DNA from 3 places in the Rossellomorea sp. FM04394 genome. Region 1 is predicted to be linked to each of the others. Evidence: riboswitches for the same ligand, from Rfam matches in the RefSeq annotation. Region 1 holds a riboswitch; each other region holds the start of a gene.
What was found. A riboswitch is a leader RNA that binds a small molecule or an ion and turns the genes downstream of it on or off. The one in region 1 is predicted to bind S-adenosylmethionine.
Positions count from the first base shown of each region.

Region 1 (10,952 bases):
ACCCGGTGTTCACAAGGAATACCTGTGCACTGTGCTCATCGATTTTCTTACCAAGCATCTCGGCATAGCGGGTTGCAGGAAGTGGCAGGAATGGTGAGCCAAAGCATGTTGAGAATGTTGCTTGTGGTGAAGTGATCCCTCGCTCCGTACCTGCAAGCTTGGATGTATATCCGCTTAAGAAGTGGTACATTGCTTGTTCTTTCGTCAGTTTGCTGATTGGAGGTAATACCCCGAATGCATCTGCCGTTAAGAATACGATTGTATTTGGATGTCCTGCAACACTTGGTTCAACGATGTTCTCCATCGCTTGAAGAGGGTATGCAGCACGCGTGTTTTCAGTTAATGTGTTATCCTCATAATCCGGGATGCGGGAATTGTCATCAAGGACAACATTTTCAAGGACAGAACCGAAACGGATGGCATCGAAGATCTGTGGCTCTTTTTCACGTGTAAGGCCGATACATTTCGCATAGCAGCCGCCTTCGATATTGAAAACACCGTTCGGAGACCAACCGTGTTCATCATCTCCGATTAAACGGCGGTTAGGGTCTGCGGATAAAGTCGTTTTTCCAGTTCCGGATAAACCGAAGAACAATGCCACATCGCCTTCACGTCCCACGTTTGAAGAGCAGTGCATGGAAAGGATATCGGATTCAGGGAGCACATAGTTCATGACAGAGAAGATCGATTTCTTCATTTCACCTGCATATTCAGTACCACCAATCAGGACAATTCTTCTTTCGAATGATACAATGATAAATGTTTCAGAATGAGTTCCGTCAACTTCGGGATCCGCCTTGAAGTTCGGAGCAGAAACGATTGTGAATTCTGATTGGTGACCCTTTAGCTCTTCTTCTGTTGGGCGAATGAATAATTGATGAGCGAAAAGATTATGCCAGGCAAATTCGTTGATCACCTGAATCGGCAGTCTATGTTTTGAGTCGGCACCTGCGAACCCTTTGAAAGAAAATACTTCTTCTTTTTCTTTTAAGTAATTGATCACTTTCGTATATAGTTTATCGAATGATTCAGATGAGATGGGTTGATTGACAGATCCCCACTCAATCTTATCCTTCGTGGATGGTTCTTCAACTATAAATTTATCCTTAGGAGAGCGTCCTGTGTATTTACCAGTTTCTGCTCTGACTGCACCTGATGATGTTAAAACGCCTTCATTACGTTGAAGGACTTTTTCAACTAGTTGGGAAACAGATAATTGTTCCTGAATGTTTTGACCGTTAAGTAATTCTGTTAATTCATTAGACATGCTCACTGAATTCATTAGAACCCTTCCTTTATATAAATTTATTTAATGGCATCGCTTACTTCTCAAAAATAGTATAACACAATCAAGCTATTAGTCTATACTATTTATTTAATTTTATAATGTGTCTCCATTTTGTCACATTTTTCGTCCAAATACAGCTTGTTTCTTCTTATATATATGAAGAAAAAATCTAAATGTTTAGCCTCATTACCCCATTAGGTTATTTTAATCGAGAAAAATGGTTGGAAGTCTTAAAAAGAGGCTAAAAGATTGGTTAAACCTGTCACTCGAAAAAAAGTTGACACCTCTAGTCCTAAACGTTATCATTGTTCCTTGAACGGATACTCTTATCCTGAGCTGGTGGAGGGAGCAGACCCTATGAAACCCAGCAACCTGCTAAATAGTGAATGGATCGCATTTCTTGAAACGATCCGATTAAGCGAAGGTGCTAAACTGAGGCAAGGTCTATGAACCTTGAACGATAAGAGAGAAAAGGCGCGGCTATGATCTGAAACCTTTCCTCTATTGCTTTAATCATGAGGAAGGGTTTTTTCTGTTTATAGTGGATCAAATGCACATAATTCATGATTTTTTTATAAAAAAACCATGTTTACTTCATACTACTTAGGGAATGAGTACCGTATCTGTTTAATGTTTTGTTAGATCAGAGTCTAACAAATAGCTTAAGGAGGAACCTTGATGTCAACTAAACGTCGTCTGTTTACATCTGAGTCCGTAACCGAAGGACATCCAGATAAAATTTGTGACCAAATTTCTGATTCAATTCTTGATGCAATTCTTACCAATGATCCGAATGCCCGTGTGGCATGTGAAACGTCTGTTACAACGGGTCTTGTTCTTGTTGCAGGTGAAATTACAACAAGTACGTATGTCGATATTCCAAAAATCGTTCGCGAAACGATCCGTGAAATCGGCTACACTCGTGCGAAATACGGCTTTGATGCTGAAACATGTGCAGTACTTACATCCATCGATGAGCAATCTGCTGATATCGCTCAGGGTGTAGACCAGGCACTTGAAGCCCGTGAAGGTCAAATGACGGATGAAGAAATCGATGCAATCGGTGCAGGTGACCAAGGGCTAATGTTTGGATTCGCTTGTAATGAAACGAAAGAGCTTATGCCTCTTCCGATTTCCCTTGCACACAAAATCTCCCGTCGCCTGACTGAAGTTCGTAAAGAAGAAATCCTTCCTTACCTTCGTCCGGATGGAAAGACGCAAGTAACCGTTGAATACGATGAAAACGATAAGCCGGTCCGTATCGACACGATCGTTATCTCTACTCAACATCACCCTGAAGTGACGCTTGAGCAAATCCAGCGCAACTTGAAAGAATATGTCATCGACCCGGTTGTACCGAAAGAACTGATCGATGGAGAGACGAAATATTTCATCAACCCGACAGGCCGTTTCGTTATCGGTGGACCACAAGGTGATGCAGGACTTACAGGACGTAAAATCATCGTTGACACTTACGGCGGATACGCTCGTCACGGTGGTGGTGCATTCTCCGGTAAGGATGCAACGAAAGTGGACCGTTCAGCGGCTTATGCAGCACGTTACGTAGCGAAGAACATTGTGGCAGCGGGACTTGCTGAAAAATGTGAAGTTCAATTAGCGTATGCAATCGGTGTTGCTCAACCGGTATCGATTTCAATCGACACATTCGGAACGGGTAAAGTATCAGAAGACGTATTGATTGATGTTGTCCGCAACAACTTTGACCTGCGCCCTGCAGGAATCATCAAAATGTTGGACCTTCGTCGTCCGATTTACAAGCAAACAGCTGCTTACGGACACTTTGGCCGTAACGATCTTGATCTTCCTTGGGAGCGTACAAACAAAGCTGAAGCATTAAAAGCAGAAGCATTAAGCGAATAAGAGAAGATATAGATAGAAAAGACCAACACTTATCAGGGTGTTGGTCTTTTTTTTCGATAGGGGTTGGCGGTGGGGGAGTTTATTTTATTGCGTGGAATGGCAGATATACTCCGACTTTGCTAGATATATTCTGAAAACGGTAGATAAATCTGAAACGGGGACCTTCATACAAGAAAATCTTCCATGAGTATTCTCAGGAAGGATGGGGTATCCCAAGTATATAAGAAGTTAAAATGGTTTGATGCTCTTATAATATTGTCCTTTTTCCGCGTATTCCCTGGAAATGCGCTTCATCTCGCTAATATCATGTTCGTTCAGCTCTCTTACCACTTTTGCTGGCCGACCGAATGCCAGTGTATTGGGAGGTATGACTTTTCCTTGTGGAACAAGGCTTCCTGCCCCGATAAAGGCTCCTTCTCCAATTTCAGCATTATCGAGAATGATCGATCCCATGCCGATTAACGCTTTTTTTCGGATTTTGCAGCTATGTAGAATCACCCCATGGCCGACGGTTACTTCATCTTCAAGAATAAGAGGGTTATTTGGACTCTGATGGAGTATGGAATTATCCTGTATATTTACTTTATTACCGATTTTCGTTGGAGCGACATCCCCTCTTATAACGGTGTTAAACCAAATACTGGACTCTTCACCGATCTCCACATCCCCAGAGATGGTCACATAATCAGCAATGTAAGCCGAGTGAGAGATGACTGGTTTTTTATCATAATACGGATAGAGCATTTTTTACTACCCCTTTCAATAATATTTACTATAATAAATGGTAGCAGAATTCAATCAATTAGAGAACTATAAAGGAGGATTTGCCATGTGGAAATGGGAAACAGATCAAGAAGCAAAAGCAGTCATCGTCATCATCCATGGAGCAATGGAACATCATGGCAGGTACGGTTGGCTCATTGAAATGTGGCGTGCAGCAGGCTTCCATGTCATAATGGGGGATTTACCGGGTCAAGGTATGACCTCAAGAAGTAAAAGAGGACATATCGATTCCTTTGATGAATATATAGTGGAAGTGAAAGATTGGGTACAGGCGGCTTATCAATTTGAATTACCTGTATTTATGATTGGTCATAGTATGGGGGGGCTTGTCGCCGTCCGCATGCTTCAGGAATCCCATGTGAAACTGGCAGGTGTAATATTGTCCTCACCTTGTTTAGGCTTGGTTACTACGCCTTCTAAACCTATCGAGCTTTTGTCCTACGGGTTAAATAAAATTGCTCCTATGGTTAAATTCCCATCAGGGTTAACAATCGATATGGCAACGAGAAATGCAGATGTCCGTGAAATCGACAGCAATGATTCACTTTATATCACCAAAGTGTCTGTACGCTGGTACCGGGAACTGGCGCATGCGATAAAATTAGCTTTTGTTAATCTTGATAAGATGCCTGACGTTCCATTACTTGTCCTACAGGCCGGTGACGACAAAATCGTGGATAAAAGAGCAGTGAAGAAGTGGTTCAACGAACTGTCTTTATCTGAAATGCATTACAAAGAATGGCCGAAATGCTATCATGAAATCTATAATGAACCAGAACGAGAAGATATATTTGAGTACTCCAAAAATTTCATTGAAAGTCGCTTGAAAGCGTTAGGTTACATTTTGTAAAAGAGGTGGTAAAGGTGTCCATTCCAAGTGATCCCTTTTCGTTAATGACAAGAGTATACCGAAATGTTTTTCCGATTGTTCATAAAGAGTTAGATGAGTGGAAGAGGCGTGCAGAAGCGATCCCCAACCAAGAATTGAGAAACCAGGCCCTTTCAAGTATTGAGCATAAAACGTTTCACTGTGAAGGTGGATCGATTTTATCACTTTTGGCACTGGATAAAAAACAGGATACAATCCGATTTATCGTCGCTTATCAAACGATAAGTGATTATTTAGATAATCTGTGTGATCGAAGTGTTTCTCTTGATCCAGAGGATTTTACCCTTCTTCATCAATCCATGAAGGATGCCTTGACAGTGGACGCTGTGCCTGTCAATTACTATGCATTAAGAGCAGATCAGGATGACGGGGGGTATCTCAGGGATCTGGTGCTTACCTGTCAATCCGTTCTTGCAAATCTAAGTCATTACGGCAGCATCAAGGGTGATCTGCTCGAATTGTGTGAATACTATTGTGATCTGCAGATACATAAACACGTGAAGAAAGAGGAGAGAGTGGAAAGGCTTCAGAATTGGTTTGAAACACACCGGTCGAACCTCCCTGAAATGAATTGGTACGAGTTTTCCGCCTGCTCAGGTTCGACCCTCGGTATATTCTGTTTAGTATCATACGCCTGTCGCAGCGATTTTCAGCCGTCCTACACAGAGAAAATAAAAAGCGGATACTTTCCGTATATTCAGGGCTTACATATTCTTCTCGACTACTTCATCGACCAAGATGAGGACCTCGAGGGAGGAGACTTAAACTTTTGTTTCTATTATGAGGACGATGAGCACTTAAAAGGTCGACTCCTTCATTTCTTGCAAAAAGCAGATGAACATACCCATGAGCTGCCGCACGCTCACTTCCATCGTTTGATCAACAAAGGACTCATTGGCGTTTACCTGTCAGACGAAAAGGCAAGCAAACAAGAAAAAGTACAATCCTTCTCCAAAGAATTCATCGGACAAGCCGGCTGGATCACGAGATTCTTCTACATCAACGGCAAAATCTACCGCAAATGGAAAAAACGCAAAAAAACATCCTGAATAAGAGGGACGGACCTTTGACACCAGTGTCGAAGGTCCGTCCCTTTTTTTGTCTATTCCATCAAACTTAAGTCGTATGAGTAATTACTAAATTCGACCTTTAATACCATATTTATACAAAAAAGTATTCGTTGATTTTCATCAGATCGCGACAATTTACCCATCCGTTCATTCGTGGAATTTCATACTATTTATCTAAAAAACTATTATTTCGTAATACTAAATAACTAATATATTCTGAAAATATTTACTTTTCAGAATAATGGAGTATATTTTAATTAGTGTAAAAATTTAGTACAGAAAAAAGAGGGGGAATACTGTTTGAAATCACGTAAAGTATTAACAATGGCCATGGCTGCGGCATTAAGTGTAGGGGCATTTGCTGTACCTGCATCAGCTGCAACCACAGTGCCTGAAAATGTGTTAGCAAAGCCAACGGTGAAACACGAACATAAGCATGGAGGGCCTTTCGATTTAGGCATTGCGAATGACGAACGCCTGATTGAAATGTTGAAAAAAGACGGAAAAATCAAACAAAATGCGACACCTGCTGAGGCTGAAAAAGCACTGCAGAAGTTCTTGAAAGCGAAAGCGGATTCTGCGGAAAAAGAAGCAGGAGAATTACATGAAAATGAAGCTTCTGAAAAAGTGAAGCTTCAAGAACAAATGAAAAACAATGATTTGACGAATGGAAAAGGAAATAAATTGGGACAAGCCAAAAAGAATTCACCGGAGTCTGTGAAAGAAGAAGCGTATGACGGTGAAATGCGTACGGATAAGGTATTGGTACTTTTAGTTGATTATCCGGACAGAAAGCATAATAAAATGAAACCTGAAGAAACGGATATGTATTACGAAGGTGAAGATGCTTATTCACGTGAGCACTATCAGGATATGTTGTTTGGTACAGGTGGATGGACAGGCCCAGACGGTAAAAACTATGTTTCCATGAAGCAATATTATGAACAGCAGTCGGGTGGAAGCTATTCTGTTGAAGGTGAAGTTGCCGGTTGGTATACAGCAAGTAAGCCTGCCGCTGAGTATGGTGGCAACTATCCTACTGAAGACGGTAGCGATGTCAATGCACGCGGCCTTGTAAAAGAAGCCTTAGCAAAAGCTGCGGCAGATCCAACCGTAAACATTGCTGATTATGACCAATGGGATCGTTACGACCTTGACGGAGATGGTAATTACCTTGAGGCAGACGGTCTGGTTGACCACTTAATGGTGATTCACTCTGGTGTGGGTGAAGAAGCTGGTGGAGGAGATTTAGGATCTGACGCCATTTGGTCTCATCGCTGGAATCTTGGCGGGGTTCATGCTCTTCCAGGAACTGAAGCAACTGTTCCTTATTGGGGCGGGGCAATGGCTGCTTATGACTACACAATCGAACCTGAAGACGGTGCTGTCGGAGTCATGGCCCATGAATTCGGTCATGATTTAGGTCTTCCGGATGAATACGATACTCAGTACACTGGTGCAGGAGAACCGGTCAGCTACTGGTCCATCATGTCAAGCGGAAGTTGGGCCGGGGATATTCCTGGGACTCAGCCTACCGGATTCAGTCCTTACATGAAGGAAATGCTTCAAGGATCAGCAGTTGTTGATAATGAAGGGACGAAAGGTAACTGGTTAACTGGATCTGAAATCAATTTAGAGGACGTTACTAATGAAGGAACAGTAGCATTACTTGACGAAGCAAACACAAAAGGAACAAACAACGACGTAGTGAAAGTTAATCTTCCACAAAAAGAAACAGTCATCAATGAGCCGGCTAGCGGTGAGTATGAGTATTTCTCTGGAAGTGCTGATGATTTGCACAATTATTTATCGACTACTGTGGATTTAACAAATGCTACATCTGCTGAGTTCAATTTTAAAGCTTGGTATGACATTGAAACGGACTGGGATTACGCTTATGTAACGGTTAACGGAGAGCCGGTAGCGAGTGACATAACTACTAATACTAACCCTCATGACTCTAATCTTGGGAATGGTATCACTGGTTCTTCTAACGGATGGATTGACGCTTCCTTTGATCTTTCGGCTTATGCTGGTCAAGAAGTTGAAGTTGCCATTGAGTATGTCACGGATGCTGCCGTTTCGAATCCTGGCTTCTACGCAGATGATCTTTCTTTAGTCGTCGATGGGGAAGAAGTAGTATTTGATGACGCTGAAGGAGAACCTCAATTCACTTTAGACGGATTCGAAAAGAACGACGGTATTAAACGCTCTGAACACTACTACCTACTGGAATGGCGCAGCCACAACGGTGTAGATGAAGGTCTTGCCAACATCCGCCGTGGTGCAAGCTTAATGCAATTCGACGAAGGTTTAGTGGTCTGGTATGTGGATAAGCAATTCAGTGAAAACTGGACTGGCATTCATCCAGGAGATGGATTTGTCGGCGTTGTGGATGCAGACCAAAGTACAAACTTCTGGAGTGACGGAGCTGTGGCTGGTACACGCTACCAAGTACATGATGCTGCGTTCAGTTTGAACAAATCAGAGAAAATGTTCCTGGACTATAGCGACATTCTTGGAATCACTCTGAAAGACAATAAAACTGCTCAAAATCCATTATTTGACGACAGTGCGGATTACAGCAACAAAGGATTGATAGACGCTGGACGTAACGTACCGAACTACGGATTGAATTTCCGTGTAACAGGAGAAAGTGCTGACGGTACAGTCGGTAAAGTGTTGATCTACAAAAAATAAGTAAGTAAAGGGTGACTGCCTTCCCGGCAGTCACCCTTTAAGCATGTTAGTGGACATTTTTTACTATGGAATTGATAATAATACTCACATCAATAAAAGGAGATGTCCATTTTGACTATCAAGCTAAGTATTTTAGATCAGTCACCCATTTCAGAAGGAATGAGCCCTCAAGAGGCTTTACATCATACAGTACAATTAGCTCAGCATGCCGAAAAGTTGGGATTTGAACGTTTCTGGGTATCAGAGCATCATGATTCAACGGGTCTTGCCGGATCTTCACCGGAGGTCTTGATCGCTCACCTTGCACAGAATACATCAAAAATCCGTGTCGGTTCCGGAGGGGTCATGCTTCCTCATTACTCTTCATACAAGGTAGCGGAAAACTTCCGATTGCTTGAAGGGTTGAATCCGAATCGGATTGACTTAGGCCTCGGAAGGGCACCTGGCGGAATGCCGATGGCAACGATGGCCCTGCACGACGGGAAGCCGAGGGACGTCAATCGTTATCCGGAACAAATCGATGACCTCCTTGGATATTTGACGGATTCCTTACCAGACACACATCCGTACCAAGGTTTGACGGCAGCCCCGATGATCGAAACGATGCCGGAAGTATGGATGCTCGGTTCAAGTCCATCCAGTGCGATGCTGGCGGCACAAAAAGGATTACCGTATACCTTTGCACAATTTATTAATGGGGAGGGCGGTCCCCAATATACGCAGGCTTACAAAAATAACTTCGTTCCTTCCAAGTATCTGAAGGAGCCCAAAAACATCGTAGCCGTGTTTGCCGTCTGTGCTGAAACGGATGAAGAAGCAGAAAGAGTCGCATCCAGCATCGACTTAGCGATCCTCATGATCGAACAAGGTATGCGTTCAAACGGGACACCAAGCCCTGAAAAAGCGGCAGCTTATCAGTACACGCCTTTTGAAGAAATGAGAGTCCGTGAAAATCGCAAACGCATGGTCGTCGGAAATCCTAAAAAAGTGAAAGAACAACTACTTTCACTGAGTGAACAGTACCAAACTGAAGAAATCATGCTCGTCAGCATCACATACGACTTCCAGGACAAACTTAAATCATTTGAATTAATCGCAAACGAACTGTTATAAAGAATAGGGACGGACCTCAAAAAGGTCCGTCCCTATTTTACTATTTTCATCTCTTCTCCAACGCCACAATGAATGGAGGATTATTCAGCTGATTTATGAATTGGTATCTAAGGACATGAACATAGTTTTGATCCAGTCTTTCAACGTAGCGAAGGAGGTAATCCCTCTCTACGGCACCCTCAGGATGTCCGTGATAAATGACAAGGACGAGAATCCCTTCAGGTGCCATCATTTCCAGGATCTGATTCAATGCGAGTATCGTGGTTTTCGGACGTGTAACGATCTCCTTGTCACCGCCCGGTAAGTATCCAAGATTAAATACTGCCCCTGTCACTTTCCCATGATGCAATGGAGGAATGACGTTCATAACAGTCTCGTGACCTTGGTGAAAGAGTGTCACCCGGTGAGCAAGATCATGGGTGATGAGCTGTTCCTTCGTGTTTTCGATGGCTTCCTCTTGAATATCAAAACCGTATACCCGTCCGTTTTCTCCGACTAACCGGGCCAGGAATAAGGTGTCATGTCCGTTCCCCAGTGTAGCGTCTATAGTAATGTCTCCCGGTTTGACAGCCCGTTCCAGAAGCTCTCTTGCAAAAGGTAAGATTCGATCTAATTTCATGTTTTCACATCCACTTTATAAAATTTTCCCTGCCAGCTGTCCCGGCGTTTTAGTTCATCGTCAATCGCGTTCAATACATTCCATTTATTCACGCTCCACATCGGTCCGATCATCAGGTCGATAGGTCCGTCCCCGGTAATGCGGTGAACGATCATCTCCGGTGGAATGACTTCCAGCTGATCGCAAACCAATTTCACGTAATGATCAAAATCCATGAAGTCGAGCAGACCTTTTTCATATTGCTTGACCATGGGAGTTCCTTTCAGTAAATGCAAGAGGTGGATTTTAATTCCCTGGACGTCAAGTTTGGCCACTTCACGTGCTGTTTCCATCATCATTTCTTCATTTTCTTGAGGCAGTCCGTTAATAATATGGGAACACACCCGTATACCGTGCTTTCTTAATTTATTGACGCCTTCGACATAGCATTGATAATCGTGGGCCCGATTGATCAATCCGGCCGTTTTTTCATGAACGGTCTGAAGTCCCAGTTCTACCCATAAATAGGTTCTTTCGTTCAATTCAGCTAAGTAGTCGACTACATCGTCAGGAAGACAATCCGGACGGGTAGCGATGGAAATACCAACAACGCCCTCTTGTCCGAGAACT
Region 1 covers NZ_CP168654.1:3,471,104-3,482,055, reverse strand. Annotated here, with positions in the region: gene pckA (phosphoenolpyruvate carboxykinase (ATP)) at 1-1,282, opposite strand, end outside; SAM riboswitch class I at 1,612-1,755, shown strand; gene metK (methionine adenosyltransferase) at 1,967-3,169, shown strand; gene ACCB35_RS17495 (gamma carbonic anhydrase family protein) at 3,398-3,913, opposite strand; gene ACCB35_RS17490 (lysophospholipase) at 3,999-4,802, shown strand; gene ACCB35_RS17485 (tetraprenyl-beta-curcumene synthase family protein) at 4,817-5,890, shown strand; gene ACCB35_RS17480 (immune inhibitor A domain-containing protein) at 6,242-8,611, shown strand; gene ACCB35_RS17475 (LLM class flavin-dependent oxidoreductase) at 8,723-9,724, shown strand; gene ACCB35_RS17470 (class I SAM-dependent methyltransferase) at 9,771-10,343, opposite strand; gene ACCB35_RS17465 (TIGR01212 family radical SAM protein) at 10,340-10,952, opposite strand, start outside.

Region 2 (10,952 bases), 670 kb from region 1:
CGGTGGAGAAGAAGGTGCTCTTACTGGTCCTTCCATCATGCCTGGCGGACAGAAGGAAGCGTACGACCTAGTCGCTCCTATCTTAAAAGACATCGCTGCGAAAGTCGATGGCGACCCTTGTACGACGTATATCGGTCCTGATGGCGCCGGGCACTATGTGAAAATGGTGCACAACGGCATCGAGTACGGAGATATGCAGCTGATTGCAGAATCCTACTTCCTGATGAAAAATGTCCTGGGCTTAAGTGCCGAGGAACTTCATGAGGTATTTGCCGACTGGAATAAAGGCGAGCTTGATAGTTATCTCATCGAAATCACAGCAGATATCTTCACAAAGAAGGACGAGGAAACAGGAAAACCCATGGTCGATGTCATCCTGGATAAGGCAGGGCAAAAGGGTACAGGAAAATGGACAAGCCAGAGTTCATTAGACCTCGGTGTTTCCTTACCGATCATAACTGAGTCTGTCTTTGCCCGTTTCATCTCAGCCATTAAAGATGAACGTGTGAAAGCAAGCAAAATGCTGAAAGGACCTGACACGAAACCATTCCAAGGCGATAAAAAAGCGTTGGTTGAATCAATCCGTAAAGCTCTTTACATGAGCAAGATTTGTTCGTATGCTCAAGGATTCGCACAAATGCGCTCTGCATCTGATGAGTACAAATGGGATCTTCAATACGGGGATATCGCAATGATCTTCCGCGGAGGATGCATCATTCGTGCTCAATTCCTGCAAAAGATCAAAGAAGCTTACGACCGTGAATCTAATCTTTCAAACCTTCTATTAGATCCTTATTTCAAAGAGATCGTAGAAAGTTACCAATATGCACTTCGCGAAGTCATCAGCGTAGCCGTCCAAAATGGTGTACCGGTACCCGGCTTCTCTGCCGCACTGTCTTACTACGATAGCTACCGTACAGAAACCCTGCCTGCAAACCTGATCCAGGCTCAGCGTGATTACTTCGGTGCCCATACGTATGAGCGCGTGGACAAAGAAGGTACTTTCCATACTGAGTGGATGAAATAATCAGTTGAGTATAACCCCTTTCCTATTAGGAGAGGGGTTTTTATTTTTTGAAAGATATATAAAACATTCTATCGGATATGATACCATAATATTACATAAGAAAAGCAGGCATTCATGTGGGTGAAATCAAAAGGGAACTACTTAACACATAATGAATGAAAGAGATATATTTGAAATTCAACGATATATTACAGAACATGAGGGGGAATAGAGTTCTGGACCCTTTCATTTTTCAGGTTATCAAGGAGTGATTTTCAGTGCCTACCATTGAAATAAGAAGACCACGAATAGAAGACCAGGAAGAACTGAATCAATTTTTTTCTACAGTCATAAAGCATACCTTTGCCATAGAAGGTCTAGCGGAGCTGTTTGATGACATCGAAAGTGAAATAGAGAGCAAGAAACAATACTTAAAAAATGACTTGGACACTAATGGGACGAACCGATGCTTTCTAATCGCTTCAGAAAAGAACGATGACATCATCGGCACCATTGAATACGGTCCTGCCAGTGAACTGATTCGCACCTGTACTGACGGGGCATTGAATGAGATATATGAAGTCGGAACGGTGTTTGTGCATCCCGATCATCAAGGGCGTGGTGTAGGGACATTACTATTAAACGTCATGTTCCTTACTTTTCTAAACAAAGGAATCCAGGAATTCTGTCTGGATAGTGGATATGGCGTTGCCCAAAAGATATGGATGAAAAAATTTGGGCAGCCTGATTATTGGCTGAAGGATTATTGGGGTAACGGGTCTGATCATATGATATGGAAGAAATCGATGAAAGATGTTTCCATCAACTTCAGGTCGTGAGTTTGCTGGAGCCGGAACATATTTAATAGAACGATGGGGGATATGATGAAACCACAAATGATCAACATACAAAAGCGCATGAAAGAGTATGGAGTAACGGGATTAAGCATGGCAGTCATTGAGAGTGGCAGCATCAGCGGCACAGAATGCTTCGGTTTACTCGAAGCAGGAACGGATAAACGGGTGGAAAGTGATTCGATTTTCAGTGCTTGTTCAATCAGTAAATTTCTAACCGCCATATTGGTGATGACCTTGACGGAACAAGGCATTCTGGATTTAGATGAAGACATAAATAAAATGCTAACAACATGGAAGGTTCCTCTACATAAATATAATGGAGATGTTACCCTAAGACAATTACTTAGTCACCAATCGGGGGTTGTCGATCCTGAAGGCAGCTTCAATGAATTCAATTCAAAGTTCGGAACGCCGACGATGGTTGACCTGTTAGAAGGGAAATCCCCTTATTGTAAGGTTCCTATTGAATTGAAATATGGCCCTAAAAGGGACTTTCACTATTCTGATGCAGGCTTCTGTATCATACAACTGTTGATAGAAGATGTTACTGGGAACCCTTTTTCAGAAGTCATGAGGGAACGTCTTTTTCAGCCATTACATATGAAAAATAGTACATTTAGTCCTCCATTTCAAAATGTCTCTTGCGGTCATACGAGTGGCGGAAAAGTAGTGAAAGGTAAATATCCAATCTATCCGTATCCTGCTGCTTCCGGACTGTGGACAACCCCAACTGATCTAGCCCTTGTAGTGGTTGAACTTATTCATGCGTTAAAAGGGAAAAGCAAACTCAAAATTTCGTCCAGTAAAGCAGCTGAAATGATCAATCCACAAGGTGGTAAGGAATGGACCGGACTAGGGGTCTTCCTGGATAAAAACGACAAGGGAATCGAAATATCATCACTTGGCTGGGGCGTTGGTTTTCAATGCATGATGGTGGCATATCCACAATTGGATAGTGGTTTGGTCATCATGACCAATACAGACTTGGGTGTTCATCAATTAAAAGGGGTCATTGGGGACGTCTATAAGGCTTTTTTAAATGATTGACGAAAGCAGAAAAACTTTCAAAGCACAAAGAAAATATTAAGAAACTATACATCTGGAAATTGAGTTTTTTAATAAGAATTGGAGGTCCATTCATGTCAAGGCTTGTAATCATGACAGTCGGTAAAACTCATAGCGGAAAATCAACCTTTGCCAGGAGCTTGGAAGAACAATTGCAGAATTCCGTTGTGATCGACCAGGATAACCATGCAGAATTCATCAACACCTTTTATAGGTACCTGCTTCCAATGGAAGGCCCTAATACGCTCAAGTATGCCGTCAGTCGAACCATTGTCGACTACGCCATGAATGAGACTTCATTGCATCTCATTCTCTGTAATTCGAATCTGAGCCGCAGTGGACGGTTGAAGCTGCTGGAGCGTTTCAATCAGAAGGGATTAACCACGATCCTCGTCCATTTGGATATCCCCGAGCGGGTTCTTCAAGCCAGAGTGGCGAACAGTGAGCGTAGTACAGGCATCTTCAGGAGCGCCACTACTTTTGAAGAAGTGCTAAAACGTCAACAGACTGATGGTTACTTCAAAGATGTAGCCGCACCTGGTGAAGGAGAAGCTGATTATTTATATGTCATCAGACATTCCGATGACTTGGAAATTGTCATTAGGAAGATATTAAACGTTTCTCATAGTAGAAGATAGGTGCATTTTTAACAAATCAAAAAAACGACTCCCTAGTAAACTAGAGAGTCGTTTTCGAATATCACCCGATCAATTCATCAAACAACAACACACGTGCAGGTGATGCGTCGGTGTTTTCAATCTTTAGTGGAGCGGCAACCATGAAGTATTGTCCGGCTTCAATGTCTTTCAGTTGAAGTCCCTCCATGATGATGACGCCGCTTCCCATTAAGCTGCGGTGAGTAGGGTGTCCTTCCTGGGCTCTTTCGATACCAAGTGCATCGATTCCAACCCCTGAGATTTTTTTGTCTGCAAGGTACGCCGCTGCATCTTCTGCTACATAGATGAATTCAAAGTTGAATTCGGTATCCCATGAATTTTTTGTTTTAAAGAGGATGAAATCATTCTCTTCAATTTCTAATCCTTCGATATCTTTGAGGCTGATTTTCTCATCTGCTTTTGTTAGGTCGAATACTTTAACGGGACGAACGAGCTGCTCGATATCGATCGTTTCGATTGTTTCACCGTCGTTGATCATGTGAAGGGGAGCATCTACATGTGTTCCTGTATGAACATCCATTGAGATGCGGGACTCTGTTACATGACCATTCGTTTTTGTATCGATCGTAGGTTGTTTTTCCGGTTTGTTCTTATAAACCGGCATTCCGTTAAAGATTGGGGCTGTTACATCATAAATTTTCATTATTTCCACACCTTCCTTAGCATTGGTCCACGTCTAGATTCGCAATCGGCCACCAGTAGAAGCCGTCTTTAGCCAGCAGGTTGTCGGCTGCTTTCGGACCCATTGATCCTGCTTCGTAGTTCGGGAATTCTCCGTCACGTGTATGTTCCCATACTTCAGAAATCTTATCGACGAATGCCCAGGATAACTTCACTTCATCCCAATGAGTGAAGTTGGTTGCATCCCCGCGCAGGCAATCGAATAGAAGCTTTTCATATGCTTCCGGCGTGTTCATCCCGTCTACACTGGTGTTGGCAAAGTTTAGTTTCACTGGAGTCGTTTCAATGTTTTGTCCGGATTTTTTCACGTTTAAGTGAAGGGTGATCCCTTCTTCAGGCTGAATATGAATGACTAATAAGTTTGGTGCAAGTGGTTTGTCCGGGTTGTAATACAGGTTCATAGGAATATCTTTGAACTGGATGACGATCTTCGTTGACTTTGTTTCCATTCTTTTTCCTGTGCGGATATAGAATGGAACACCCGCCCAACGGAAGTTATCAATCATCAGTTTCCCGGCAACATATGTTTCAGTATTCGAGTGATCATCCACGTTTTCTGCTTCGCGATAACCTGGGAGATCCTGGTTGCCGGATGTTCCAGGGCCATATTGACCTCGAACGAAATAATCTTTCACTTCTTCATGTTCAAACGGACGCAGGGATCGTAACACACGGACCTTTTCACTGCGGATTTCGTCTGTCGTCAATTTGATTGGGGGCTCCATGGCTAGTAGGGCGACCATTTGAAGCAGATGGTTTTGAACCATATCCCGGAGAGCTCCACTTTTTTCATAATAGCGTCCACGATCTTCAACACCCAGCTCCTCAGAGGAAGTGACTTGGATGTTTGAGATATATCGATTATTCCATAGGGGTTCAAACATCGCATTGGCGAAACGGATGACTTCGATGTTTTGCACCATTTCTTTCCCAAGATAGTGGTCGATACGGTAAATTTGATCCTCAGAGAACGATTCCCTGATCTGGCTGTTCAGTTTTTCGGCTGAAGGCAGGTCGTGACCGAATGGTTTTTCAATGACAAGTCGTTGGAAACCATTTGTATCGGTTACACCTTGATCCTTCAGCTGTTCTGTAATGGTTCCGAAGAATTCAGGTGCCATCGCTAAGTAGAAAATGCGATTCCCTTCTAATTCATACGTTTCATCCAGGTCATCAGAAAGATTCTTCAACGCTTTATACGAGTCGCTGTTTGAAACATCATTCGGTTGATAGTAGAAATGAGACACAAACTCATCTATGTTTTCGTTGCTGCCTAACGCTTTATGTACTGATGTTTTTACATGTTCCTGAAACTCTTCATTTGACCATTCACGTCGAGCGACCCCTACAACGGCAAAACGCTTTGAGATTTTCCCTTTACGGAACAAATGATAAAGAGATGGATATAGCTTTCTTTTTGCTAAATCACCTGTCGCTCCAAAAATCGTAATGAGAGATGATGGTGTACTTGAATTATTCAATGTCATGACCTCACTTTATCTTGATGCTATTGTTAGCTGCATTTCTTCTTATTTATTTCATATCCTATACAATTACTTAATTTTAAAGACTTCTGGTTCATTTAGCAAATTATATGCTGATGACTTTTTTAATGGGAAAAATGAAAGCGTTTTATGCACGAGCATCTTCGTCATTATGTTGGCTTTAATTCTCATTCTTATTACCGATTTGTTTAACTGAGTATGATGAAAATTCTTCATTCTCTATGGAAGGGAAAGGTAAATAAGCGTAGGATGTGCTAAAATAAAGGCAGCATAGCTCATTTTAGGAGTGAATAAGTTGGAACTATTATTTTTAGGAACTGGGGCAGGGGTACCCGCTAAACTCCGAAATGTAACCAGTATTGCTTTGAAATTATTAGAAGAGCGCGGTGCGGTTTGGCTTTTTGATTGTGGAGAAGCAACGCAGCATCAAATTTTACATACTAGCTTGAAACCGAGAAGAATAGAAAAAATTTTCATCTCACACCTACACGGGGATCATATTTATGGATTGCCTGGGTTATTAGGGAGCCGCTCCTTCCAAGGTGGGGAGTCCCAGCTTACGGTATATGGACCCAAGGGAATCAAAGAGTATATCCACGTGTCTCTATCTGTCAGTCGGACGCATCTTCAATATCCCCTTGAAGTGATTGAGATCGAGGAAGGGGCCATCTTCGAAGATGAAGGATTTATAGTCGAGGCGAGGGAGCTGGATCATGCCTTGCCGACTTTCGGATACCGTGTGGTTGAAAAAGATAAACCGGGTGTCCTTCAAGTTGACCGATTAAAGGGGATAGGTATTCAACCTGGACCCGTCTACAAGAAATTAAAATCAGGCGAAACCGTCCAGTTGGAAGACGGCACAGAGCTCAATGGAAAGGATTTTCTTGGACCTTCGATTCCAGGGCGTGTTGTGACGATTCTTGGAGACACCAGGGTTTGTTCAAATGCTGTCGATTTAGGAAGGTCAGCAGATGTACTCATTCATGAAGCGACTTTCAATCGGGATCAGGAGGAAATGGCCCGTGAGTATTACCACTCGACGACAAAGCAAGCGGGGGAGACAGCTTTAGAAGCAGGGGCTAAATTGCTGTTTTTAACCCATATTTCCTCTCGATATGCCAAAGAGTCCTGGGAAGAGTTGGAGAGGGAAGCAAGGGAAGTGTTCCCTGATACGTATATAGCCAAGGATTTTATGGAATATGTCATACCTTTAAAGAAGTAGAGGGGTGAAGGGATGAAGACGATTTATATCGTACGTCACGCAAAAGCGGAAGGACAACCGCTTCATGCGCATTTAACGGAAAAAGGAAAGAATCAAGCGAACCAATTGGCTGCTTTTTTAAAAAAACGACCCATTCAAGCGATATATTCCAGTCCGTTTGTGAGAGCCGTTGAAACAATCGCTCCCTTTGCAAATCAGTCGGGATTAACCGTACAGGAAGATGATCGTTTAGGAGAAAGAATATTAAGTGATCATGATCTTCCTGATTGGATGGAAAAATTAAAAGACAGTTTTGAGGACTTTTCCCTTGCGTTACCAGGCGGAGAGTCGAATGATCAGGCGACGGAGAGAGCAAGGTCTTTTATAGAAGACATATTAAAAAAAGAAGAAGATCATATTGTCTGCGTGAGTCATGGAAACTTAACCACGCTGATTTTAAGACTGTTTGATGAGAAATACGGATATGATGAGCTGTTCGCCCTTTCCAATCCTGATGTGTATGTTGTAAAAGTCGAAGAAGACGGGGCATCTGTTCAACGGATATGGGAGTAAGTTCATAGAGGAAAAGGGGAGTACGAATGAAGGAAATCACATTTGACCATATTTATAATCCAGGACATGAAATAGGTGAGAATGAGCTTTATAAACATATTCATTTTCCAGAAATGTTAACAAGGTATGATAGTAACTTTCTTAAATTCAAAAAACATCCAACGCTGGCTGAATTTAAAGAGGCTGCCCTGTTCTTGAGGGAATTTCATCAATCAAAAGGCCAGAAGCATGTAAAGTTTCTTTTTCCTGACGATCATAAACCTTCAGAGGAATTGATGGATTATTTTAAGGATGAAGGATATGAGACAGGTTTCAATGAATTGTATCTTATCGAGCCAGGTCAATTCCCAATACTTGAAGACATCCCTGATATCGAAGTAAGGGAAGTGACCGAGGCGGAGCTCAATGCGTACCTTGCATTTCAATACGAGCAGGATTTGGAGTATGGCCCCGATTTTGCCGATCAAAAGGTGGATATGCATAAGAGGAATTTTCAGAATCCCCGTTTGGTGCAGCTACTCGCTTTCTATAAGGGGACCCCGGCCGGATCCGTGGATGTGATCATTGAAGATCATACAGCAGAAATCGATGGGCTGATGGTTCATGAAATGTTTCAAAAAAAGGGGATAGGGGCAAGGCTTCAACAGTTTGTGATGAAGCAATTCCCTGATAAGACCGTGATATTGGTAGCGGATGGGGAAGATACTCCGAGATTGATGTATCGAAAACAAAACTATCGTTGTTTAGGTTTCAGGTATGAGGTACAGAAGGTGTATGAGACTGAACAACCCGAATAGATGATGTTCAAAATGTGAGTTTTATTATATTGACATAATTGTTTTCATCGTGTATATTTTTCTATAATTTAATAATTTTTCCATTATCCAGAGAGGTGGAGGGACTGGCCCTTTGAAACCTCGGCAACAGACTTATTATAGTACTGTGCCAACTCCAGCAAGCATATCGCTTGAAAGATAAGGAGATCATTTTAGGTATGTTAGTTCATAGTTAAATCAGCCCTCTTCTTGTTTTCAAGAAGAGGGCTTTTTATTTTATTGAAAGGGGGAAGTTTTAAGAAGTTACCAGGGTACATATGTCAAGGACAATAATGATTGAGGAATTTACTAGGAGGAAAATAGTATGGGTTCGATAAAGAGAAAAATCAATAAGTATTTTGCTTTTATAATTTTATGTTTACTTTTAACAGCATGTAATCAAAATGCCACTTCAGATGTTAAACAAGGAAGTGAAGATCAGCAGGTTTTGCGTCTTGTTCAAACGGCTGAAATGCCGACATTGGATAGCTCTTTGACAACAGATACAGTGTCTGCCCAGGTACTGGCAAGTGTCGTTGAAGGCTTATTCGAACTGGACGAAGAGGATAATCCAAAGCCGGCAATAGCAGAGAGTTTCGATGTAAGTGAAGACCAGAAAACCTATACGTTTCATCTACGTAAAGACGCCAAGTGGTCAAATGGAGAGCCAGTCACAGCGGATGATTTCGTTTACTCTTGGAGACGGGGGGTTAATCCTGATACGGGGGCAGAGTATGCTTACATCCTATACGATATAAAAAATGCCGAAAAAATCAATACAGGAAAATCAGGACCGGACGAGCTGGGTGTGAAAGCTATCGATGTACATACTCTGGAAGTAGAATTAGAACATCCGGTTCCTTATTTCTTACAATTAACCACACTTCCAATGTTTGCGCCCCTCTCACAAGAGTATGTGGAAGATAGTGGATCTAAGTACGGCTTAGAAGCGGATACAACGTTATACAACGGACCATTTGTTGTGAAAGAATGGAAGCACGAGCAAAGCTATTTATTAGAAAAAAATAAACACTACTGGGATCACTCTGAAGTGAATCTGGATGCAATTGAAGTTGATATCGTAAAAGATTCTTCTACGGCGATAAACCTATTTAATACTGATGAAATTGATCAAGTGGTTCTATCGGCTGAATTAGTAGATCAATATAAGGAGAGCCCTGACTTCAAAAGCTTTTCCGACAGTAGAATGTTTTTCCTTAGACTAAATCAAAAAAATCCTATCTTATCGAAACAAAAAGCCAGAAGGGCAATCGATCTGGCATACAATAAAGAGGACTTGGTGAATGTGCTATTAAACGACGGGTCTTTGCCTGCCTATTATTTTGTTCCAAAGGGATTAACGAAAGGGCCTGATGGAAAGGACTTCAGAGATACCGTTGGACCCCTGAATGAAGGAACCCTAAAAGAAGCGCAAGCTCTGTGGAAGGAAGCAATGGATGAAGAAAACATTGATTCTATTGAAGTGGAATTACTTAATTACGACACGGAATCTTCCCGGAAAATCGGGGAGTATATTAAAAACCAATTAGAATCTAATCTCGAAGGGCTTACGATTAAAATCAAACAACAGCCTTTTAAACAAAAAATAGAATTGGAAAATAAAATGGAATATGAAATCAGTTTATCTGGATGGTCAGCTGATTATCCAGATCCAATGGCTTACCTTGATATGCTTCTATCAGAGAGTCCATTTAATCGGACTGGATTTGCAAATGAGAAGTTTGACTCGTTAATTTTAAAGTCGAAAGGAGAATTGTTAGAGAAACCAGAAGAGCGCTGGAAGGCTCTTCAAGAAGCAGAAAAAATCCTGTTTGAAAAAATGGCGATTTCACCGGTCTACCAAAAAGGTGTAGCCTATTTAGAAAAGGGTTCAGTGGAGAATGTATTCATTCATAAGTTTGGTGCTCAATATGGATATAAATACGCTTATTTAGAAAAATAGACCATACAAAGAAAGCGCTCAATTGGTTACCAATTGAGCGCTTTTTCCGTATTCTTACCAGCCGCGATCATACTGCTTAGGCGCTTCTATCTCTACACCCAACTCTTTGGCTGCCGTTCTTGGCCAGTATGGGTCACGAAGCAATTCACGAGCAAGTAAGACGAGGTCAGCACGCTCGTTTTGCAGGATTTCTTCTGCTTGTATACCTGTTGTAATCAGCCCGACTGCACCTGTATCGATCTTCGCTTCTTTTTTTATGGTCTCGGCAAGTTTCACCTGATAACCAGGGAACACTGGAATTCGCGCAGGTACAAGTGCACCGGAGCTTACGTCGATAAGATCGACTCCTTGTTCCTTCATCCATTGGGCAAACACAACATAGTCTTCAACGTCCAATCCTTCTTCGTTATAATCTTTGGCAGAAACACGAACGAGTAGAGGTCCGTCCCACACTTGTTGAATTCCATCGATGACTTCACGAAGGAAGCGGTAGCGGTTTTCTGCAGATCCACCGTATTCGTCGGTACGTTTATTGGATAGTGGAGACAGGAATTCGTTGATGAGATACCCATGTGCCCCATGAATTTCAATCACATCAAAGCCCGCTTT
Region 2 covers NZ_CP168654.1:2,797,561-2,808,512, reverse strand. Annotated here, with positions in the region: gene gndA (NADP-dependent phosphogluconate dehydrogenase) at 1-1,027, shown strand, start outside; gene ACCB35_RS14245 (GNAT family N-acetyltransferase) at 1,285-1,845, shown strand; gene ACCB35_RS14240 (serine hydrolase domain-containing protein) at 1,891-2,910, shown strand; gene ACCB35_RS14235 (ATP-binding protein) at 3,003-3,566, shown strand; gene ACCB35_RS14230 (cyclase family protein) at 3,628-4,248, opposite strand; gene zwf (glucose-6-phosphate dehydrogenase) at 4,265-5,773, opposite strand; gene rnz (ribonuclease Z) at 6,087-7,013, shown strand; gene ACCB35_RS14215 (histidine phosphatase family protein) at 7,026-7,565, shown strand; gene ACCB35_RS14210 (GNAT family N-acetyltransferase) at 7,592-8,362, shown strand; SAM riboswitch class I at 8,443-8,546, shown strand; gene ACCB35_RS14205 (peptide ABC transporter substrate-binding protein) at 8,715-10,343, shown strand; gene namA (NADPH dehydrogenase NamA) at 10,398-10,952, opposite strand, start outside.
Region 2: linked by a shared signal. The riboswitch ahead of ACCB35_RS14205 (peptide ABC transporter substrate-binding protein) and the one ahead of metK (methionine adenosyltransferase) in region 1 are both predicted to bind S-adenosylmethionine.

Region 3 (10,952 bases), 1.1 Mb from region 1:
GAATGATTATGTGACAACTAAAACTTGGCTCAGTCGTTACCCTGATACGTTTGAGACTGAAATTCCTGCAATCGATTTTTCAATCCCGGAAATGCTTCAACTTACCGTTTCTTCATACCGGGCTCATCCATGTATAAGCTTTTATCAAAAGCGGATAACCTATGGTGAACTACAAGGTGCCGTCACCATGCTTGCTTCATCCTTTCAACAAATTGGAGTGAAGAAAGGAGACAGGGTGGCGATCATGCTCCCGAACTGTCCGCAATATGTGATCTCTTATTATGGGATCCTTACTTCCGGGGGAATTGTCACACAGGTGAATCCGATGTCGGTTGAAAGGGAGTTAATCCATCTGCTTAATGACTCGGGGGCAGAGACAATCGTCGTATTGGACCGTTTTTATCCTATGGTCAAATCCATACAACAGGAAACAGAGATCAAGACGATTATCGCAGTCAGCCTGCAAGGGGAAAACAGTGCTTCGGACTACTCCTTTGATGAATTTTTAAGGGTGGGGGACGGTAAAGTATCTCAAGTATCGATAAATCCTGAAGAAGACGTGGCAGTCCTTCAATATACAGGTGGAACAACCGGTGCATCAAAGGGAGTCATGCTCACTCATAAAAACATTCTTTCAAATGTGATTCAAAGTCAACTCTTCTTTAAAGACAGCATCGAAACAGGAAAAGAGAGAAGCCTGAGTGTGATTCCGTTCTTTCATGTATTTGGGATGAATTCCTGTATGAACTTTGCAGTGTATTCAGCAAATGAAATGATCTTACTCCCAAGGTTTGAGTTGACCGAAGTATTAACAACGATTAAGAACGAGCAACCGACCCTGTTTCCAGGTGTGCCGACGATGTACGTGGCAATCACCAATCATCCACAGGCAGAAGAGTACGGAATTGATTCTATAAAGATTTGTAATAGCGGAAGTGCGCCGATGCCAGTAGAGTTATTGAATCAATTCGAGAAGAAAACAGGAGCGAAAATATTAGAGGGATACGGTTTATCAGAGGCTTCACCAACGACTCATTGCAACCCAGCTTTTGCAGAAAGAAAGCCGGGAACCGTCGGAATCGGCTTTCCATCCACAGACTATAAGGTAGTCGATTTAGCGACCGGTACTAAGGAGGTTCCTTTAGGGGATGTGGGCGAACTCATTATAAAAGGCCCTCAAGTCATGAAAGGCTACTGGAATTTACCTGAAGAGACTGCCCACGCCCTGCGGGATGGCTGGCTTTACACAGGGGACATCGCCCGGATGGATGATGAAGGGTATGTATCGATCGTCGACCGAAAGAAGGATATGATCATTGCATCAGGATACAATGTGTATCCAAGGGAAGTCGAGGAAGTCATTTACGAGCACCCAAGCGTACAGGAAGCTGTCGTAATCGGAGTCCCGGACTCTTATAGAGGAGAAACCGTTAAGGCAGTGGTCGTCTTAAAGTCAGGGGAAAAGGCATCTGAAGGAGAATTGGTTCGATTCTGTCAGGAGAATATGTCTTCATTCAAGGTACCAAAAATCATCGAGTTCCGTGATGAGCTTCCTAAGACGAGTGTTGGGAAAATATTAAGAAGAGCTCTGCGAGAAAGCGTGGGGTAATATGATATAATTCAGGTGATATTTGCAGATTGAGAGGATTTCAGATGAAAGAAAAACTTACGGAACATGCTGTACGCTTATTTGATGAAAAAGGGTTTACCGTTACTTCCATCCAGGATATCGTAGAATCCATTGGTGTAACGAAAGGAACATTTTATTACTATTTTTCCAGTAAGGAGGAGCTGTTAAGGGAAATTCACATGCGCTACATTGATGGCTTATTATCTAAACAGGAAAGAGTTCTTAAGGATGACCGGAAGAGCTACATGGAAAAACTGTATGATATTGTCCACCTTTCCATTCTGGACATTAAAGAGCAAGGGGCCAGTGCCAAAGTGTTTTTTAGAGAAATGAGGCACCTGAGCAAGGAAAGTCTGGATGCAATTGAGCCTAAGCGGGATATGTATCGCTATAATATTGAAACTCTCCTGAAAGAAGGTAGGAAGAACGGAGACTTTCATAAGGACTTTGACGTATCGATTGTAGCCTTTGCAATTCTCGGTATGATGAATTGGAGCTATCAATGGTATAAACCCCATGGTGCGAAATCCGATCAGGAAATTGCCCGGACTTTTGTCGATATGGTATTAAAAGGGATTGAGTCTGAGTAAGTGGGAAATCATCTACAGGATTTCCTTTAGGATTAACATACCGACTGGTTAGTATTTATGGGAGGAGATGTCGTGTAAATGGAAACCATCACGGTAACGAGTAGATTTTGCGAAACGGATGCATTAGGTCATATCAACAACACAACGTATTTTGTTTATTTAGAAGAAGCAAGAATAAAATTCTTTCAATCACTGGGATTTGATATGGATGTGAAAGACTGGCGTTTTATTCTGGCTTCAACAAAATGTGACTTTGTGTCACAAGGATATTTTAATCAAGAACTAAAGATCACCACCTATCTATCAAAAATTGGATCAAAGAGCTTTCAGTTAGAGCATGATATCTTATGTTCGGACACCCATCGATTGATTGCAAAGGGAAATGCGGTGATCGTTTATTTTGATTTTCTTGAGCAGCAAAGCAAAATGATCCCTGATTTATTAAAAGAACAGTTAAACATTCATCTACGATTGGAAAAGACTGAATATTCTTGATTAAGGAGGGTGACCATGTCTGAAAAAGCAGGGTATGAAACGGTATCGGTGCGACAAGGAGAAGAACTGAATGTAACCAATTTAAAATACTTCTTGAAAGAGCATTTCCCCAACCTCCTTCATGAAGAGCTATCTATTGAACAATTTTCTGCAGGACACTCAAATCTTACGTATCTATTAAAAGTGGGTGAATGGGAAGGTGTACTGAGGCGCCCTCCTTTAGGTCCTGTCGCCCCGAAGGCTCATGATATGAAAAGAGAATTCAGGATCCTTTCAGAAATTAAACCACTTTTCGGGGCTGCACCGGAGCCGTATGTGTTCTCTGATAATGAAAGTATCGTAGGAAGTCCATTTTTTATCATGGAACGAAAAAGGGGTGAAGTATTCGATACTTCCTTTCCCCCGCACCTCCATGTGACACCGGATGTCTGCAGGAAAATATCGGAGGAAATGGTTTCTAAACTGGTGGAACTTCATTCCATTGATCACCGAAAAACAACTCTGCATGAAATCAGCAAGCCCGAACATTTTATGGAAAGGCAAGTACACGGATGGATCAAACGTTACGAGCGTGCCAAAACAAGTGAAATACATGAAGTAGATCAACTGACACACTGGTTGATAAAGAATGTACCAGAAAATGCTGAATCGACAATCATTCACTATGATTTTAAATTAAACAATGCCATGTTTTCTTCCGACATGAAATCCATGGTGGGGTTATTTGACTGGGAGATGGCGACCGTTGGCGATCCCCTTGCAGATTTAGGTGTGGCTATGGGGTATTGGATACAGAATGATGATCCCGGGTTGTTAAAGTTCGGTCTTGGAAAGCCTCCTGTAACGATCATGGATGGTTTTTACAGCAGAAGACAATTTATCGAAGAATATGCGAGGAAAAGCGGAAGGGACGTAAATCAGATCCATTTTTATTTATCTTTTGCATATTTTAAGCTTGCAGTCATTGTGCAACAAATCTATTACCGCTTTAAGATGGGTCAAACGAGAGATTCACGATTTTCTCAATTCGATCGGTTTGCGGAATCTTTGATCACTTTGGGAAATCAAGCTGCATTTGATCGCCAGGAATAAAGACAAGGAGATGAACCAAGACGATGAAATCCTCTTTACTAATAGAAACCACTGACCGGGTGCTTACATTGACATTAAACAGACCGGATAGCTTGAATTCCTTTGATGAGAGCATGCTGACGGGAATCGTTGAAGCACTGGAGCAGGCAAAACATGATCAGGAAATCAGAGCTATTGTGATCCGCGGTTCCGGGAGGGCCTTTTCTGCAGGCGGCGACGTGAAAACGATGGGGAGCGCCACATCAACAGAAGTCTATGAACATATCGGGATCTTAAATACGTGCATTAAATCGATAAAGGAAATAGATAAACCGGTCATCGCCTCGGTACACGGCTTTGCTGCAGGTGCAGGATTTAATCTGGCCCTTGCCTGCGATTTGATCATCGCTTCAGAAGATAGTCAGTTTGCTTTAAGCTTCTCTAAAGTAGGTCTTATATCCGATGGCGGAGGTTCGTATTTTCTTCCACGCATCATCGGTCCCCATTTAGCGAAAGAATTCTTTTTTTCAGGTGAACCTGTGGGTGCTGGAAGAATGTATGACTTAGGTGTGGTAAACCGTATTGTACCTTCTGAAAGACTGGAAGAGAAAACAACTGAGTGGGCTGTAGAATTAGCCATGGGGCCAAGTAAAGCCTATGGAATGATGAAGAAAATGATTGATCGTTCATTCATTACATCATTGGATGAAATGCTTGAACAAGAACGAATCACACAAACAATGATGATTTCAACAGAAGATCATGGTGAAGGGGTTTCAGCATTTAAAGAAAAAAGAAGACCATCTTTTTCAGGAAGGTAGGAGGGACCAGGATGAGAGCCATTCAGTTCAGAGAGTTTGGAAGCCCTGATGTATTAGAGAGTGTGGATATAAATGTCCCGACGCCTCGGGGGAGAGAAGTCCTTATTGAAGTTCATGCATCTGCAGTCAATTATGCTGATACAGCAAGACGGGAAGGCCAATACGTGGTAAAAACCCCACTCCCCTATATCCCGGGTTCTGAAGTGGCGGGAATCGTCACTGAAATAGGGGAAGATGTGACGAGAGTAAGAAAGGGAGATCGGGTTGTAGCCATGATGGATTCTGGAGGTTATGCAGAATTTTCCCTGACAGATGAGCGTTCGGTTATCCCCCTCCCATACGGGTTGGATTTCAAAGAAGCGGCCGCCATCCCTGTTCAGGGTTTAAGTGCCTATCACATTTTGAAAACATTGGGAAGATTGCAGCAGGGAGAAGCGGTCCTTATCCATGCAGCTGCTGGTGGCGTTGGCCTGCTTGCAGTACAAATGGCAAAACGATTTGGAGCAGGTAAGGTGATTGCTACGGCCAGTACAGAAGAAAAGTTACGTCTTGCCGGGGAAATGGGGGCAGACGTATTAGTCAACTACACTCAGGATGGCTGGGAAGCAGACGTCTTAGAAGCAACAAATGGAAAGGGTGTAAATCTGGCATTGGAGATGGCTGGCGGTGACATTTTCTATAAAACGTTAAAATGTCTCGACTATTTCGGGAGAATGGTCATATACGGAGTCGCAAGCGGGGAGCAGAGCAGATTTTATCCTTCTTCATTGATGGCAAAGAATCAATCTGTTATCGGGTTCTTTCTCCCTCCTCTCATGAGAGATGCTGAACTAACCCAGAAAACCCTTCATGAAATCTTTCATTACGTCGCGTCCGGGGAATTGAAAGTAACGGTTGGTCATGTGTTTCCATTAGAGGAAGCAGCAAAGGTCCATTCACTCATGCAGGCAAGAAAAACGGTAGGAAAGGTAATCCTGCAGCCATAATACTAGCTGGTTAGTATACGATCCATCTTATAGGGGGGAATCTGGATGAACTTACGGTTATCAGATGAACAAAGGATGATCCAAAAAACCATCCGTAAATTTGTTGAGAAAGAACTGATACCTTTAGAAAATGAAGTGTTAAGAAATGAACGGGAAGGAAAACCAAGTCTTTCCACGGAAAAAAGAAATGAGCTGCAGTTAAAAGCAAAGGAAGCAGGGTTCTGGGGGATCAATACACCTGAAGAATACGGTGGAGCGGATCTCGGGCAAATGATGATGGCCATTGTTTATATGGAAATCTCCAAAACCTTTGTGCCTTTCAGTTTCGGTGGTTATGCAGATAACATCCTATACTATGCCAACGAAGAACAGAAAAAGAATTATTTGATACCCACTATAAACGGAGAGAAAAAGTCCTGCTTCGCCATGACGGAACCGGGAGCTGGATCCGATACTCAAAACATTCGGATGACCGCAGTGAAGGATGGAAATGAGTGGGTGTTAAATGGTGAAAAAACCTTTATTACGGGCGGAAATGAAGCAGACTTTGTCATGGTCATGGCGGTGACCGATAAGGAAAAGCATCGGCGGACGGGTCGGGACGGAGTAACCTGTTTTATTGCCGATCGTAGCATGGGATGGACATCTGAATACATTCATACCATGGGGGAATGGGGACCGGCCAGTCTGTTTTTTGATGACGTGCGGGTGCCTGAGGAAAATATTCTGGGTGAAATCGATGGTGGCTACAATCTGGGCCTGGAATGGATCGGGTTCGCACGGTGGATTGTAGGGGCACAAGCGGTAGGGGCAGCGGAACGCTTACTTCAAATGGCGATCGACTATTCAAAGGAAAGGGAGACATTTGGAAAGCCAATCGCGGATAGACAAGCGATTCAATGGCAGATCGCTGACTCTGCCGTGGAAATTGAAGCTGCCAGATGGCTTGTGCTAAATGCAGCATTCACGCTGGATCAAGGAGAAGATAATCGCCATGTTGCATCGATTGCCAAGCTGTACGGATCGAATATGGGCAATCGGGTAGTGGATCGGGTCCTTCAAATTCACGGAGGGATGGGCTACACAAGAGAGCTTCCCATCGAACGCTGGTATCGTGAAGCAAGGTTGTGGCGGATTTATGATGGTACGGATGAAATTCAAAAACTGATCATTTCACGGAATCTATTAAAAGGGCATGTGAAAGTGGGCCAATTTGTTTAAAGCGATGGGGAGGTAATGTGAATGGGTAATAGATTCAGAGGAAAAGTAGCTTTAGTAACAGGCGGGAGCCGGGGGATCGGTAAAGCGATTGCAAATCTCTTTGCAGAAGAGGGGGCAAAGGTTGCCATCATTGACGTGGATGAAGTGGCGTTGATGGAAGTCAGTGAGGAATTAAGAGAGTATGAAATATATACAAAAGTTGCGAATGTAGTAGAATCCCAAGAAGTAGAAGAGGCCATTAAAGAAGTCTATGAAACTTTCGGCTCCGTTGATATTGCCGTCAACAATGCAGGAGTCATCAGAGACAATTTGCTATTTAAAATGACCGATAACGACTGGCAAACGGTCATGGATGTGCATTTGAAAGGATCATTTAACGTAGCGAAGGCAGCGCAAGGTTATATGGTAAAGAACAAGTATGGTCGTATTATTAATATCTCGTCTACTTCTGCACTGGGTAACCGCGGACAGGCAAATTATGCCACGGCTAAAGCCGGCCTTCAAGGTTTGACGAAAACTCTGGCTATTGAGCTTGGTCCACGTGGGATTACGACCAATGCAGTCGCCCCCGGATTCATCGAAACGGAAATGACCAGGGAAACGGCGAAGCGGATCGGAATACCCTTTGAACAACTGGTGGAAGCGAGTCTTCAAGGAATTCCCGTAGGAAGAAGCGGGCAGCCGGAAGATATAGCGAATGCAGTGGCGTTTTTCGCGGATGAAAGCTCGTCATTCGTTAACGGTCAAGTCCTCTACGTAGCTGGCGGGCCGAAAGCCTAAAGGGAGAAAGAGGTGAAGGATATGTTTCAATCTTATATTGGTAAGCGCTCAACTTCCGTAGAAAACTATGTGGAAAAAGGAGCAGTACGTAAATTTGCCGAAGCCATCGGTGATCTCAACCCCATTTATGTTGATGAAGAAGCAGGAAGACGATCCAGATACAGGGGGAATATCGCTCCCCCCACTTTTCCCAGAGTGCTCGACTATGGAACGATTGAAGGTTTTCATTTACCAAACGTCGGGTTAATTCATGGTGAACAATCATTTCACTATGAAAGACCACTGAAGGTCGGGGAATGCATTCGGTGTTACACGAAAATAAAAGATTACTATGAACGGAAAGGTTCGGGTGGAACACTTGGTTTTCTTGTAATAGAAGACATCGGTGAAGAATCAGGAGGGAAAAGGATTTTCACATCCGAGGCGATTGTCATCATCACAGAAGCGGTTAGAGAGAGGTTGGGAATATGACTACACTATCATCCTTAAATATAGGTGAAACGCTTCCCATTGTTGAATTAGCTCCAGTCTCGAGAATCGACTTAATCAAATACGCAGGAGCATCTGGGGATTATAACCCCATTCATACAATCGATGATGAGGCACATAAATTGGGTCTTCCAGGGGTTATTGCCCATGGCATGTGGACGATGGGTAATGTCTCCAAGCTTTTTAGTGATTATTTTGAAGAAGGATATATCAAAGAGTACACCGTCCGGTTTAAAGGAATGGTTGTATTGAACGATGTCATTACATTGAAGGCAGAAGTATCAGAGAAACAGGATGATCTTTTACATTTTAAAGTCTTTGCGGTCAACCAGGACCAGAAGAAAGTGCTCGAAGGTAAATTAATGATTCAATTATTTTGATCACCGGGGTAAAATAGTGTCCTATAGCGTTCATAAAGCGAATAGAAATAAAGAGAATGAAGGCTTTGCAAGAAAAATAAGTAAAAAGACACAAATCCGATGGAAAAACTCGGGTTGACTTCCCCGTAGAATATGATATTATTTAGAATATTAAAATTAATAACTCTTATCCAGAGTGGTGGAGGGATCTGGCCCCGCGAAACCCAGCAACCTACGTTATGTAAGGTGCTAATTCCAGCAAAATGTGAAGTCATTTTGGAAGATAAGGTATCCTTACCTGAACAACTTTCCAAAATGGAGGGTTGTTTTTTTCATTCATGATTTTTCTGGATAAGATAAAAATTGGGGGAATCATGTGACTAAAGAAAAAAATCAAGAAGCAGAGTATGATGTAGTAGTCGAAAAGATCACTTCGATGTTGAAGACGATGAGTTTCGGGTCGATTACCATTGTGGTCCAGGACGGTAAAGTCATTCAATTGGAGAAAAACGAGAAAGTGCGAATTAAATAAGCTGACTAGACAAACTAGAGGCGCATAACAGAGATAAAGGAAATCCCTATATCTTGTTATCGCCTCTTTTTGTTTGGATGAGCGGGAAAGGGGTGTATCATGTTAACTTATCAAACTTGGAAAAAACCATCCATCGAATTTGAAATTGATCAGGTCTATAAAGGAGCGTTAAATGTTCTCGAGTGGACGTATGACCATTATGGTGAAAGTGTCGTCTATGCATGCAGTTTTGGCATTGAAGGGATCGTATTAATCGATCTCCTTACCAAAGTACAGCCGAAAGCAACCATTGTATTTCTTGATACAGGAGTTCATTTCAAGGAAACCTACGAAACGATTGAAAAGGTGAAGCAGAAGTATCCTGGTCTCACCATTCATATGAAAAAGCCTGAATTAACGCTCCAAGAACAAGCAGAAACTTATGGAGATAAGTTGTGGGAGAAAAACCCCAATCAATGCTGTCAAATTCGAAAGCTTGACCCTCTAAAAGATTCCTTATCCAAAGGAAATGCTTGGATTTCAGGGTTAAGAAGAGAACAATCATCTACAAGAAGTCAGGTTGAATTCATCAATAAGGATGAAAAGTTTCAATCCATTAAGATTTGTCCTTTAATTCACTGGACGTGGAAGGAAATTTGGAGGTATGTCCATAAGCATAACCTATCCTATAATCCACTTCATGATCAGGGGTATCCGAGTATCGGATGCTTCCATTGTACAACACAAGCCTTAGACATCAATGATCTCCGCTCCGGAAGATGGAAAGGAAAAGGTAAAACCGAATGCGGTCTTCATTAAAAGAGGTGATATTCTTTGCTTGAAATATTCGCCCTGATCATAAGTTTGTTCTTTGCTATGAACATTGGTGCCAGCGGAGCGGCAGCATCGATGGGGGTTGCGTATGGTGCAGGAGCCATAAAGAATATCAGGGTAGCACTATGGATCTGCGCTGGAGGTGTCCTTAGCGGGGCGGTTTTAGGTGGTGGAGAGGTTGTTAAAACCATTAGTTCAGGGATTATCCCGCAGCATTTACTTTCCATCAAAATTGTGGTCATCATTTTGTCATCCGCCACCATATCCTTGTTTCTGGCAAATGTGATAGGAATTCCGCTGTCTACAAGTGAAGTGACGGTCGGAGCGGTTGTAGGAGTCGGAGTCGCATATCAAGTTCTTTATGTGAAATCACTTTTAACGATCATGTCATTCTGGGTGATTGTCCCGGTCATTGCCTTAGGGGTTACATGGGTATTCGGTATAGGTTTAGTAAAACTTGAAAAGCGCGGTTTCCATTTTGAAAAAAGGTGGCTTGCGTACCTTTTGATCATCGCCGGGTTCTTTGAAGCCTTTTCGGCAGGGATGAACAATGTAGCCAACGCCGTCGGTCCATTGGTGGGTGCGGGTTTACTGTCTCCATCCCGGGGGATATGGCTGGGTGGTCTATTCGTTGCCCTCGGAGCGATCTTACTTGGCAAAAAAGTAGTGGAAACAAACGGAAAAAAAATTACACACTATTCAAAAGCGGAAGGAATTGTCATTTCCTCTACAGGAGCGATCCTAGTGATGGTGAGCTCACTGTATGGATTACCGATCCCGCTCACTCAGGTTACTTCATCCTCTATCATAGGCATCGGGATGGCGAAGAACGGCAAACATATGCTGCAAAAGAAAATCGTCAAAAAAATCGTTAAAATATGGGTGGTTTCACCCCTGATTTCACTTAGTATTTCATATTTTCTAGTAAAGCTCGTGATCGATAGCGATCTGTATTCGGTCGTTGTTCCAATAAGCGTCATTATCGCAACTGTGGGAGCACTATCCCTCGTGCGAGTGATCAATGAAGAAAGGCGATCCGTTCACGAAGACGGAGGCGGAATTTAATCTGAATTCCGAGTAAAACAATATGTTAAGGAGGATAAATGATGAGTTTACAGCCCCACGGAGGAACGCTTGTTCAATCGTATTTACCAGAAGAACCCTA
Region 3 covers NZ_CP168654.1:2,364,004-2,374,955, reverse strand. Annotated here, with positions in the region: gene ACCB35_RS11845 (long-chain fatty acid--CoA ligase) at 11-1,609, shown strand; gene ACCB35_RS11840 (TetR/AcrR family transcriptional regulator) at 1,654-2,220, shown strand; gene ACCB35_RS11835 (acyl-CoA thioesterase) at 2,299-2,715, shown strand; gene ACCB35_RS11830 (phosphotransferase family protein) at 2,731-3,807, shown strand; gene ACCB35_RS11825 (enoyl-CoA hydratase/isomerase family protein) at 3,831-4,607, shown strand; gene ACCB35_RS11820 (zinc-binding alcohol dehydrogenase family protein) at 4,619-5,593, shown strand; gene ACCB35_RS11815 (acyl-CoA dehydrogenase family protein) at 5,639-6,814, shown strand; gene fabG (3-oxoacyl-ACP reductase FabG) at 6,836-7,594, shown strand; gene ACCB35_RS11805 (MaoC family dehydratase N-terminal domain-containing protein) at 7,616-8,065, shown strand; gene ACCB35_RS11800 (MaoC/PaaZ C-terminal domain-containing protein) at 8,062-8,463, shown strand; SAM riboswitch class I at 8,627-8,732, shown strand; gene ACCB35_RS11795 (YezD family protein) at 8,819-8,974, shown strand; gene ACCB35_RS11790 (phosphoadenylyl-sulfate reductase) at 9,074-9,772, shown strand; gene ACCB35_RS11785 (anion permease) at 9,830-10,852, shown strand; gene sat (sulfate adenylyltransferase) at 10,894-10,952, shown strand, end outside.
Region 3: linked by a shared signal. The riboswitch ahead of ACCB35_RS11795 (YezD family protein) and the one ahead of metK (methionine adenosyltransferase) in region 1 are both predicted to bind S-adenosylmethionine.